3 regions of the Bradyrhizobium sp. USDA 4354 genome follow, and region 2 is predicted to be linked to each of the others. Evidence: predicted binding sites of a transcription regulator. Region 2 holds the regulator's gene; each other region holds the start of a gene.
The links. The regulator LexA, encoded in region 2, represses DNA repair genes until DNA is damaged. The targets are predictions, from matches to a motif close to TGTTCNNNNTGTGTTCNG.
Positions count from the first base shown of each region.

Region 1 (4,208 bases), 4.2 Mb from region 2:
GCCTCGGCCTTGTCGATCTTGGCGGCATAGGTGACGCCGTCGTCGCTCTGCTTCCTGAGCTGGAGCCCGCCGCGTTCGAGCGCGGCCATCGCGCGCACCATCAGATCGGCACCTAACCGGGACAGGCGATCGTGCAGATCGACCGAGGTCATGTTGTCTGATATCGCGATGCGCTCGGCCATGGCGACGTCGCCGGTGTCGAGGCCGACATCCATCTTCATCACCATCACGCCGCTCGCGGCATCACCTTCCATGATCGCGCGATTGATGGGCGCGGCGCCGCGCCAGCGCGGCAACAGCGAGGCGTGCAGATTGTAGCAGCCGAGCCTGGGCGCATCGAGGATCGCCTGCGGCAGGATCATGCCGTAGGCGACGACGACGGCGGCATCGGCATCGAAGGCGCGGAACTCTTCCAGCGCCTCCCCAGTCTTCAACGTCTTCGGCGTCAGCACGGGAATGCCGAGCTTTCGCGCAGCTTCTTCCACCGGGGTTGGCTGCAATTGCAGGCCACGCCGACCGCCCGGCTTCGGCGCACGCGTATAGACCGCCGCGATGTCATGGCCATGCGCGACGAGCTCGAGCAGCGTCGGCACGGAGAAGTCGGGCGTGCCCATGAAGATCAGGCGGAGGGGCATGTGGCGAAAACCTGCGAACGGCGCAATCCAGTGACAGTCATTCCGGGGCGGCTCGAAGAGCCGACCCCGGAATCTCGAGGTTCTCAGGTGCGCAATTGCGCACCATAGTTCGTGCTTTGCATCGCCCCGGAACGACGCAGAGCCTACTCGCCCGCCCGCTTGGCGGCCTTCTCGAACTTCTTGATCACCCGGTCGCGCTTGAGCTTCGACAGATAGTCGACGAACAGCACGCCGTTGAGATGGTCGATCTCGTGCTGGATGCAAGTGGCATAGAGGCCTTCGGCGTCCTCCTCGTGCACCTTGCCGTCGAGATCGGTGAAGCGCACACGCACCTTCGCAGGGCGCTCGACCTCCTCATAATATTCGGGAATCGACAGACAGCCTTCCTCGTAGGTGGAGAGCTCCGCGGAGGAGGCGAGGATCTCGGGATTGATGAAGACGCGCGGCTCGTGCTTGGTCTCGCCGCTCTCATCGCGCTTGGCGAGGTCCATGGTGATCAGCCGCAGCGGCTGCGCGACCTGAATCGCCGCGAGGCCAATGCCGGGCGCGTCGTACATGGTCTCGAACATGTCGTCGGCAAGCTTGCGGATCTCCGGCGTGACCTTCTCGATCGGCTTGGAGACCAGGCGCAGCTGCTTGTCGGGCAGGATGATGATTTCTCGTAGGGCCATGGCGGCGATTTAAGCCGCGCGCCGGATGCGGTCAATGCGGCCAGGAACCCCGTTAACCTTCCGCTAACCATAAAACTTCACCTTTCGTTAACCGTAAAAATTAGGAAGCGGTTAACCGCCGACGTTCTCTCTTCGTTCGCGCCAGGCTGCGAATCGGCTAGAACGGCTGGCATGAACGAGATCATTGTCATGCTGGGCGACTGGCCGGTGCGCACCGTCGATGCGCTGATCGGCTTCGGTGCGCTCGTCCTCATCCTGCTGGTTGTGATTGCGGTCGTGATCGCGCGTTCGGGGCGGCGCGGCGCGGAACTCGCGGTGGCACACGCGATCCGGGCCGACGAACTTGAGGAGCGCCTCGCCCAAGTGCTTCACGCCCAAAGCGAGGCCTCGGGGCGGGTTGACGCGATGACCCAGGCGCTGGCGGGACGCCAGGCCGAGATGGCGCGCGCGGTCAACGAGCGGCTGGATTCGGTGACCCACCGCGTCGGCCAGTCCATGGAACATTCGACCCGCAACACCATGGAGAGCCTGCGCGCGCTGCATGAGCGGCTCGGCATCATCGACAGCGCGCACAAGAATCTCACCGACCTCACCACGCAGGTGACCACCCTACGCGACGTGCTCGCCAACAAGCAGTCGCGCGGCGCCTTCGGCCAGGCGCGGATGGAGGCGATCGTCCAGGACGGTCTTCCCAAGGGCTCCTACGAGTTCCAGTTCACGCTCTCGACCGGAAAACGGCCGGACTGCGTCGTGTTCCTGCCCGACCAGCGCCCGCTCTGCATCGATGCGAAGTTTCCGCTGGAAGCGATGACCGCGCTGCACGACGCCCGCACCGACGAGGAGCGGCGCGTCGCCACGCAGCGGCTGCGCGGCGATGTGATGAAGCATGTCAGCGACATCGCCGAAAAGTATCTCGTCGCCGGCGAGACCCAGGAGATGGCGCTGATGTTCGTGCCGTCGGAATCGGTCTACGCCGAGATCCATGACGGTTTCGATGACGTGATCCAGAAGGCCTATCGCGCGCGCGTCGTGCTGGTGTCGCCCTCGCTTCTGATGCTCGCGATCCAGGTGATGCAGCAGATCATGAAGGACGCGCGCATGCGCGATGCCGCCGACCAGATCCGCACCGAGGTGATCAAGCTCGGCGACGATCTCGGCCGCCTGCGCGACCGCGTGCTGAAGCTGCAGAAGCATTTTGCCGATGTGAACGAGGACGTCCGCCAGGTCTTGATCTCCGCCGACAAGATCGAGAAGCGGGCGGGACGGATCGAGGAGCTCGATTTCAGCAAGAGCGATGCCGAGGGCCCGCGGCTGGTGGCGACCGGTGCGGGCGAGCTGTTCCCAAGGAAGCTCCAGGCGGGGGAGTGACGCTTCACCTCTCCCCGCTTGCGGGGGAGAGGTCGAATTCGATCGCAGATCGAATTCGGGTGAGGGGGTACAGGTCCATCGTCGGCCGCCCGTGTGGAGAGAGGCCCCTCACCCCGCCTTTCCCCGTAAGAACGGGGAGAGGGAGACGAGGCATCACGGCCAGAATCTGCTAACACCTCCTCATGACCGCACCCGACGCGACCTCGCCTGCCGACGCTCCCGCCGCCTCCTGGCGCGACAGTCTTGCCGTTTACCTGCAGCCGCGCGTGCTGATCGTGCTGTTCCTCGGCTTCTCCTCGGGGCTGCCGCTGGCGCTGTCGGGATCGACACTGCTGGTGTGGATGGCCGAGGCCGGGGTCGATCTTGGTACGATCGGGCTGTTTGCGCTGGTTGGAACGCCGTACACGCTGAAATTCCTGTGGGCGCCGCTGGTGGATGCGCTGCACGTGCCGTTCTTCACGCAGGCCTTCGGACGCCGCCGCGGGTGGCTGGTGTTTTCGCAATTGCTGCTGATCGGCGCGATCGTGCTGCTGGCGCTGACCGATCCGGCGCGTTCGCCCCTGCTTGTCGCGCTTGGTGCGCTGCTGGTCGCGACGATGTCCTCGACGCAGGACATCGTCGTCGATGCTTTCCGCGTCGAGAGCCTGCCCGAAAGCGAGCAGGCCGCCGGCATGGCCGCCTATGTCGCCGCCTACCGCATCGGCATGCTGGTATCGACCGCGGGCGCCTTGTTCATCGTCACCGGCTTCGAGGCAATCGTCCCTCGTGGCGCCGCCTGGATGTGGGGCTATGTGGTGATGGCGGCTCTGGTGCTGATCGGCACGGTGACGGCGCTGGCCGCTACCGAGCCCGCGCAATCGAAGCGCGCCGAGGCCGTCACGCGCGGCGAGGACGCGGTCACGCGGGTATTCCATGCTGCGCTGGGGGCGTTCTCAGAGTTTTTGCAGCGAAAGGAAGCATGGGCTGCGCTTGCCTTCGTCGTGCTGTTCAAATTCACCGACGCGTTTTCCGGCAACATGACCGTGCCGTTCGTGATCGACATCGGCTTCACGCGGAACGACTATGCCGTGATCGTCAAGGGCGTCGGCATCGTCGCGACCTTGGCAGGCGGTTTTGCCGGCGGCTTCGTGGCCCGGCGCTATTCGCTCGCAACGAGCCTGTGGATTGGCGGCATCGTGCAGGCGATGTCCAACCTGTCGTTCTCGTGGCTGGCGCTGGTCGGCGTCAACGAATGGGCCCTGACCCTCGCGATCACCTCCGACAATTTCTGCAACGCCATCGGCACCGTGATATTCGTGGCCTATCTCTCGGCGCTGTGCCAAAACCCGCTGCACACCGCGACCCAATATGCGCTGCTGACGGCGCTCGCCGCCGTGGGACGTACTTACCTGTCGTCGGGCGCGGGCTATCTGGCGAAGGCGACGGGCTGGCCGGTGTTCTTCGCGATCTCCGTCGTCGTCGCCGTCCCGAGCTTGATGCTGCTGGCGTATTTGCAGAAGCGCGGGCATTTCGAAACGCTGGAGCCGGTGAGGGT
Region 1 covers NZ_JBSSDC010000001.1:1,038,725-1,042,932, forward strand. The annotation lists gene fmt (methionyl-tRNA formyltransferase) at 1-635, opposite strand, end outside; gene def (peptide deformylase) at 779-1,306, opposite strand; gene ACVIIV_RS04970 (DNA recombination protein RmuC) at 1,478-2,674, shown strand; gene ACVIIV_RS04975 (AmpG family muropeptide MFS transporter) at 2,857-4,208, shown strand, end outside.
Region 1: ACVIIV_RS04970 (DNA recombination protein RmuC) is a predicted target of LexA. The motif match lies at 1,429-1,446, and genes of this name have one in related genera.

Region 2 (4,208 bases):
CCGGACTCATCAGTCCGTTGGGACCTCTACATCGGACTGATCGACGTGCTGGGCAAAACCTATCTCACCAAGCAAGCCTCTCTCCTGCTTGAATTCGCCAAAACCACCTCGGATTCTGACCTTTCCGCCAAGCTGATCAGCAAGGCCGCCGACCTGAAATCCCAGGCCGATCCGCTGCCCGACAAGGATCAAGGTCCCAAAGCTCCCGACGTCACACTGGACGACGGCCTGGACCGACCGAGCGGGAGTTGACCGATGCTGGCCGTGGCGCTCGTCCTCCTCGTGCTCGCCATGGCCATCCTCTTGCCGGTCTGTCTCGCCTTCCGGATCATGCCGCGGCGGACTTGAGCTCCAACCTCGACCACGGAGATCACGCAGGATAAATCATCCTGTGGGCTGCTTTGCCTCGCGCCTGCACTCAGCTAGAACTCTCGCCGCCCATTTACCGATGTGCCCCCAGCAGGAGTTCACCCGTGGCCCTCATGCCAGTTTCTGACGCGCTTGCCGCGGTGCTGGCGGGTGCAGAGCCGCTGCCTGAAGAGATGGTTTCGCTCGAGGAGGCCCATCATCGCGTGCTCGCGCGCGACGTCGCGGCGCGGCGCACTCAGCCGCCGGAAGCCATGTCGGCGATGGACGGCTATGCCGTGCGCGCGACCGATGCGGCCACGATCGATTCCAGGCTGACGGTCACAGGAGAGGTCGCGGCGGGCCGTCCGTTCGCGGGAACGGTCGGCGCCGGCGAGGCCGTTCGGATCTTCACCGGAGGCCTCATTCCCGATGGCGCCGACGCGGTCGTGATCCAGGAGGACACGGTTGCCGACGGCAAGCACATCACGATCAAGGAAGCCGCGATTCCCGGTCGGCACATCCGCCCCGCCGGCGTCGATTTCTCTAAGGGCGACGTGCTGCTGCGCAAAGGAACCCGTCTCACCGAGCGCGATCTCGCGCTGGCCGCCGCAATGAATCACCCGCATCTCGCCGTCTGCCGCCGTCCGAAGGTCGCGATCCTCGCCACCGGCGACGAACTGGTGATGCCGGGCGCCACGCCCGGTCGCGGCCAGATCGTCTATTCCGATGGCTATGCCCTGCACGCGCTCGCCCGCAGCGAGGGCGCCGACACCATCGATCTCGGCGTTGCCGCCGATACGCTGGAGGCCACTTCCGCCGGCATTCGCCGTGCCCGCGAGAGTGGCGCCGACATCCTGGTCACGACCGGCGGTGCGTCGGTCGGCGACCACGATCTGGTCCAGCAGGCGCTCAAGGGCGAAGGCATCTCGATGGCGTTCTGGAAGATCGCGATTCGGCCCGGCAAGCCGATGATGCACGGGCGGCTCGGCGCAATGCGCGTGATCGGCCTGCCCGGCAACCCCGTGTCATCATACGTATGCGCCTTCCTGTTCATGGTGCCGCTGATTCGCGCCCTGTCGGGCCGTTCAGCGATTCATCATCACCGCGAGCGCGCCGTGCTGGGCCGCGATCTCGGTGCCAACGACCAGCGCGAGGATTATCTGCGCGCGCGCCTGGAGCTGCGCGGCGACGGCACGCTCGTCGCCGTTCCCGTCAACCATCAGGACTCCTCTCTGCTTGCGAATCTCGCTGCGGCACAGGTACTTCTCGTGCGCGCACCGTTCGCGCCGAAGGCCGAGGCCGGCACGCCTTGCGAGGTGCTGCGGCTCCCCGTCTGAGCAGCGCGGCCACACGCATTCCGAGAGTTTTGCGCTGTTCACCATAAATTAAGCAGTTGCGGAACACATATCGAACATATAGTGTCCGTTCATGATTTGTTTCGAGGATGTAGCGGCTTATCGCTGAATTCATCGTCTCGGAATCGAACGACATCAACCGGGGGACTTTGGTCGAGATGTTGACGCGCAAACAATACGAGCTTCTGCGGTTCATCAGCGAACGTCTGAAGGAAAGCGGCGTGCCGCCGTCCTTCGACGAGATGAAGGATGCGCTCGACCTGCGCTCGAAGTCAGGCATTCACCGCCTGATCACTGCGCTCGAGGAGCGCGGCTTCATCCGCCGCCTGCCCAACCGCGCCCGTGCCATCGAGGTGATCAAGCTGCCCGAGCTCCAGGCCGCCGCCGGCAATCGCCGCGGCTTCACGCCGAGCGTTATCGAGGGCAATCTCGGCAAGGTGCGCGCGAGCTCCAGCCCGCCTGTGGACGAGGGTGAGCGTCCCGTCGCGGTGCCCGTGATGGGCCGCATCGCGGCCGGCACGCCGATCGAGGCGTTGCAGACCCGCAGCCACACCATCAGCGTGCCGCCCGACATGCTCGGCTCGGGCGAGCACTACGCACTCGAAGTGCGCGGTGATTCGATGGTCGAGGCCGGCATCCTCGACGGCGACATGGCGCTGATCCAGCGCAACGAGAGCGCCGACACCGGCGACATCGTGGTGGCGCTGATCGACGACGAGGAGGCCACGCTCAAGCGCTTCCGCCGCCGCGGCGCCTCTATCGCGCTCGAGCCCGCCAATGCCGCCTATGAGGTCCGCATTCTTCCGCCGAACCGCGTGAAGATTCAGGGCAAGCTGATCGGGCTTTACCGGAAGTACTGAGCGGTCCTGCGGTCGTTCGACACCTATTGGAGCGGATCAGTATCCGCTCCGGCTGGATGGTCTTTCCGGTTCTGCTCAGATTATCCGGCCCCTCCTCCGGCGCTACATCCTCGGTATGCCGCGCGAAGCGACATTGCTTCGCAGCATGAGAGTTCGAGGAGAGGCCATGCGCCAGATCGTTTCATGGACAATCATTGCGGCGCTGATCGCAGCATCAGCGTCGCAAGTCGGCGCCACACAATCGCACCGCCATGTGCGCGAGCAATCGGCGACCAACGAGCATATCCGCAACGCGCGGAATGCAATCGCGCAGCCTCCGCAATCGAGCTGGCAATATTCGAGCTGATCGGCGCCCGCGGGGCGCTGACTTGCGCCTTCGGAATGCACAGATGTCGGCTTTGTTCCTATTGAATCCGGGAAAGATAATGTGATCGTGGCTTGCGGAGCCCAGCCGCAGATTTGCCTACAACAAAGCAGAGCGTTGCATACTTCCATCCTGATAGAGGCCTGCGCCTCCAAAGGAGTGCGGGTCGCTATCTTCGCATGAGGAGCATCCGATGTGTGACTATAGCCTGCATGCCGTCGCGACACGCCCCGCCGAAGTCGGCGAGACGATTGTCACGACAACCTTCCGTGGCACCTCGACACGCGGCTTCGCCTCCGAAGCCGACCTCTCCGTCGCGGTCTGCCTGCTGCCGGGAACGGAGCTCGCTTTCGCCGACAACGTTCGTTACGACAACCGCTGGATCTGGACGCGCACCGTCAACTCCCGCGTCGGCAAGTTCGGCAAGATCGACCCGCACATTCCCGATCGCCATCATGATGCGATCGAATTTCCCGACGGCAAATACGTGCTGGTGACACAGCTCGTCGAAGGCCAGCGCGCGACCGTGTTGCAGTTGCCGGTGACCCAGCCCCTTGGCGAGCGCGAGCACAAGCCGCAGATCGTCGCCGACACGCGGTCCACAATCACGCGCCTGCCGATCGGCTGACGTCGTCGCCCCGGCCGATGGGTCGAGCGCCAGGATTGAAATGCCATCGCCGGCCGCGGCCGGCGAGATGGTTTGGGTTGTGTCCTACGGAATCCCGTCGGACCGGCCTCCCTCCGCATCTATCCTCAATCGTCAGCCTGCAAGTCGGCCTCCGATGGCGTTGCGTCCCGATTGCGGGGCACGGCCGTCTTCGGCGCAAGGCTGCCGTCGAAATTCCCCTCGCCGGCGCCGGCCGGCAGCCAGGGGCGGCTTGCGCCCCTCGCCCTCACCGCCTGCACCGAGAAACCCTCTCCGCTCCGCGTCAGAGCCAGCGCGCCCTGACTGGCGAGACGCGGCCGATCGACCACCATCGCCGCGCAATCGGGCGGCGCGGGCCGCGCCGTCACCACCAACGCTGCGCGGCTGCAATCATCGGTGAGCGCGTCGATACGCAAGGACAGCGCGACCAGCCGCCCGTCCCCGAGCGGCGTCACGCAGCCGGCCTCGTCACACGACACACCGCTCGCCAACGCGACGTCGGCGGCATCGCGCGGATCGGCATCGGCGGCTAACCACTCCTTCAGCAGAAAGCCATCCTTGCTTGCGCGGATCACACGCAGGCGCCCATCCCCGCCCCGGACCGCGACGCTCGCGCCATCCCCGGCAATCAGGAT
Region 2 covers NZ_JBSSDC010000001.1:5,191,477-5,195,684, reverse strand. The annotation lists gene ACVIIV_RS24060 (hypothetical protein) at 46-252, shown strand; gene ACVIIV_RS24055 (molybdopterin molybdotransferase MoeA) at 474-1,685, shown strand; gene lexA (transcriptional repressor LexA) at 1,862-2,563, shown strand; gene ACVIIV_RS24045 (hypothetical protein) at 2,730-2,909, shown strand; gene ACVIIV_RS24040 (hypothetical protein) at 3,121-3,555, shown strand; gene ACVIIV_RS24035 (ComEC/Rec2 family competence protein) at 3,681-4,208, opposite strand, start outside.

Region 3 (4,208 bases), 2.3 Mb from region 2:
GGGATCGAGAATCACCGCTGCCGCCACCACGGGACCCGCCAGCGGGCCGCGGCCGGCCTCGTCGCAGCCGGCGACCGGCCAGACGCCGCGCTTGATCAGCGCGCGCTCGCGGCGGAAGCTGGGGGGAGCAATGGCAATGATACCTTTCTTGCCGGCAGCAACCTTCGGAGACTTGACTGCAGACGCCTTGACTGCAGACGTTTTGGCCGCGGGCGTCTTGGCCTCATTGGCGGGCGCGGCCTTCTTCGCCGCCTCCTTCTTTGGCGCGTCTTTGGCTGGGTTCTTGGCGGACTTGTCCCGAATCATGGCCGGGATCGTGCGCAAGGGGCTTCGACAGCGCAACCGGGAACCCAGGATAATTCCCGTTATTCAGGCTGGCCGCCCCTACTCCGCCAGATGCACCCGCCGGTCCTCGCCGACCTCGATGCCGGGCGCGACCACGACCTCCCAGACATGTCGGTCGGGATCGGCAAAATAGCCGCAATAGCCGCCGTAATCGGTCTCGTGCGCCGCCTTCAGCAAGGTGGCCCCCTTCCCGATGGCGAAGGCCAGCACCTTATCGACCTCCTCGCGTGTCGCGCAATTCCAGGCCAGCGTCGTGCCACGAAAGGTCGCGGGCCTCGGCCGGTCCGGCAAGGATGCGTCGGCCGCGAGCCGATCCCAGTGATAAAGCGCGAGCACCGGACCGCCGGTGTCGTAGAACGCGACCGCCTCGCCGGTCGCCTTCAGCCGGCGCGAGAAGCCGAGTGCGTCGTAAAAGGCGATGCTGGCACGGATGTCGCTCACACCTAACGTAATGACGGTCAGTCGCGGCACCGGCACGGCGAGTTCCTGATTCATGCTATGCCTCTCCACCTTCCCGGTCAGAACAGGCTGAGCTGATCGCCGTTCCGCTTCGGCCGCGCAAAGTGGTCCGTGGTCAGCTTGGAGCGCCGCTTGTTGAGGCCGAGCCTGTCGCAAGCGATCTCGAAGCGGCGGCCGATGGTCCAGGCCATCGGGCCGGTGCCCTTCATCCGCTCGCCCCATTTCGCATCGTAATCGCGCCCGCCGCGCATGTCGCGAATCAGGGTGAAGACGTGGCGATAGCGGTCCGGATAGTTCGTCATCAGCCATTCGCGGAAGAGATCGCGGACCTCGAGCGGCAGCCGCAGCAGCACGTAGGAGGCTTCCTTGACCCCCGCATGGGCGGCGGCATCGAGGATACGCTCGATCTCGGAATCGTTCAGCGCGGGGATCACGGGCGCGACCATGACGGTGGTGGGAATGCCGGCCTCCGAGAGCTGCTTCAGCGCCTCCAGCCGCTTCGGCGGTGTCGAGGCCCGCGGCTCCATGGTCCTCGCCAGCTTCGGATCGAGCGAGGTCACGGAGATCGCGACCTTGGCGAGGTTGCGCTTGGCCATGCGCTGGAGAATGTCGATGTCGCGCACGACCAGCGCCGATTTGGTGACGATGCCGACGGGATGGCCGGCGCGTTCCAGCACCTCGAGGATGCCGCGCATGATTTTGCGCTCGCGCTCGATCGGCTGGTAGGGATCGGTGTTGGTGCCGATCGCGATCATCCGCGGCTCGTAGCCGGGTGCGGCGAGCTCCTTCTCCAGCAGCGAAGGCGCCTCGGGCTTCACAAACAATTTTGACTCGAAGTCGAGCCCCGGCGACAGGCCGAGATAGGCATGTGTCGGCCGCGCGAAACAGTAGACGCAGCCGTGCTCGCAGCCGCGATACGGATTGATCGAGCGGTCGAAGCCGATGTCGGGGGAATCGTTCCGGGTGATCACCTTGCGCGAGGTGTCCACACCGACCGTGGTCTTGAATGGCGGCAGCTCCTCCAGGCTCTGCCAGCCGTCATCGAAAGCGACGCGCGCCTCGGCCTCGTAGCGACCGCTGGCGTTGGATTGTGCGCCCCGCCCTCGCCGGCGCGCGCGGTCGATGGCGACGCCAAGCTCGGGGAAATCTGAAGGCGCACCCGCCGGCTCGGAGGGCGCCGTGACCGGCGGGTGCTTGAGAGCATGAGAGGATGCTGGACTCATGAGGCCAAGATAGCACGCATGCGGAACAAATCAAGAACGCAAACAAAAAACGTGAAAACAACCCCATGCAAAGTAGCCGCCTAAATTTCGGGCGCGCGCCTTTGACCTCACGCAACACGCCCGTCACGACGATTTCGTTTGATCCCGCACAGGGATCGATCGTGCCGGAACAAAGTTGGTGACGATCGCTGGGTGAAAGCCGACAGGAACATGACAATTCAACAAAAAACGGCCGCCGCGACCGCCGACCTCGATCTGCTCGATCGCTATTGGCGCGCCGCCAACTACCTCTCCGTCGGGCAAATCTATCTGCTCGATAATCCGCTACTGCGCGAGCCGTTACGGCCCGAGCACATCAAGCCGCGCTTGCTCGGCCATTGGGGCACGACGCCCGGCCTGAACTTCATCTACGCCCATCTCAACCGCGTCATCCGCGCGCTGGACCTCAACGTGATCTATGTCTGCGGTCCCGGCCATGGCGGCCCGGGCATGGTCGCCAACACCTATCTCGAAGGCAGCTACAGCGAGATCTATCCCGACATCGCGCGCGATGCGGACGGATTGCGCAAGCTGTTCAGGCAGTTCTCCTTCCCCGGTGGCATCCCGAGCCATGCGGCGCCGGAAACGCCGGGCTCGATCCACGAAGGCGGTGAACTCGGCTACGCGCTGGTGCACGCCTATGGCGCGGCATTCGACAACCCTGATTTGATCGTCGCCTGTGTGGTCGGCGACGGCGAGGCCGAGACCGGCCCGTTGGCCGCGTCCTGGAATTCGAACAAGTTCCTGAACCCGGCCCATGACGGCGCGGTGCTGCCGATCCTGCATCTCAACGGATACAAGATCGCCAATCCGACCGTGCTCGGACGGATGCAAGATGCGGAGATCCGCGATCTCTTCCATGGGTTCGGCCATGAGCCGCTGTTCGTCGCGGGCGATGATCCCAAATTGATGCACCACGCCATGGCGGATGCACTCGATGTCGCGCTCGCCAGCATCCGCTCGATCCAGCAGCACGCCCGTGACGGGCGCACAAGCGTCGAGCGGCCGCGCTGGCCGATGATCGTGCTGCGCAGCCCGAAGGGCTGGACCGGCCCGAAGGAGGTCGACGGCAAGAAGGTCGAGGGTTTTTGGCGCGCGCATCAAGTGCCCGTCGCGAGCTGCCGCGAGAATCCGGCGCACCTCAAGGTGCTCGAGGACTGGATGCGCAGCTACGAGCCCGAAAAGCTGTTCGACGCGAACGGCGCGCTCATTCCCGAGCTTCAGGCGCTCGCGCCCGAAGGCGTCAGGCGCATGGGCGCCAATCCACATGCCAATGGCGGCCTCCTGAAGAAAGAGCTGAAGCTGCCCGACTATCGCAGCTTCGCAACCGAGGTGCCGCAGCCCGGCGGCACCGTAGCCGAAGCGACGCGCGAGCTCGGCAGATTCCTGCGCGACGTCATTCGCCTCAATGCGCAACAGCGCAATTTCCGCATCATGGGCCCGGACGAGACGGCGTCGAACCGGTTGGACGCGGTGTTCGAAGCCACCGAACGCGTCTGGATGGAGCCGGTCGAGCCTTACGACGTGCATCTCGCGCAAGATGGCCGCGTGATGGAAGTCTTGAGCGAGCACCTCTGCCAGGGCTGGCTCGAGGGCTATCTGCTCACGGGGCGACACGGCTTCTTCTCCTGCTACGAGGCCTTCATCCACATCGTGGATTCCATGTTCAACCAGCATGCCAAATGGCTGAAGGTCACGCACGACCTGCCGTGGCGCCGCCCGATCGCATCGCTCAATTATCTGCTGACCTCGCATGTCTGGCGCCAGGACCATAACGGCTTCAGCCATCAGGACCCCGGTTTCGTCGACCTCGTCGCCAACAAGAAGGCCGACATCGTCCGCATCTACTTCCCGCCAGATGCCAACACGCTGCTGTGGATCGCCGACCATTGCCTGCGCACCTACAACCGCATCAACGTGATCGTCGCCGGCAAGCAGCCGGCGCCGCAATGGCTCTCGATGCAGGATGCGGCGACGCATTGCGATGCCGGCATCGGCATCTGGACCTGGGCCGGAACGGAGGACGGAAAGGGCGAGCCCGACGTGGTCATGGCCTGCGCCGGCGACGTGCCGACATTGGAGACGCTCGCCGCCGTCGACCTCCTGCGCAAGGCGCTGCCGGACTTGAAGATCCGCGTCGTC
Region 3 covers NZ_JBSSDC010000001.1:7,454,762-7,458,969, forward strand. The annotation lists gene ACVIIV_RS34680 (ribonuclease HII) at 1-306, opposite strand, end outside; gene ACVIIV_RS34685 (VOC family protein) at 385-840, opposite strand; gene ACVIIV_RS34690 (PA0069 family radical SAM protein) at 864-2,027, opposite strand; gene ACVIIV_RS34695 (phosphoketolase family protein) at 2,238-4,208, shown strand, end outside.
Region 3: ACVIIV_RS34690 (PA0069 family radical SAM protein) is a predicted target of LexA. The motif match lies at 2,049-2,066, and genes of this name have one in related genera.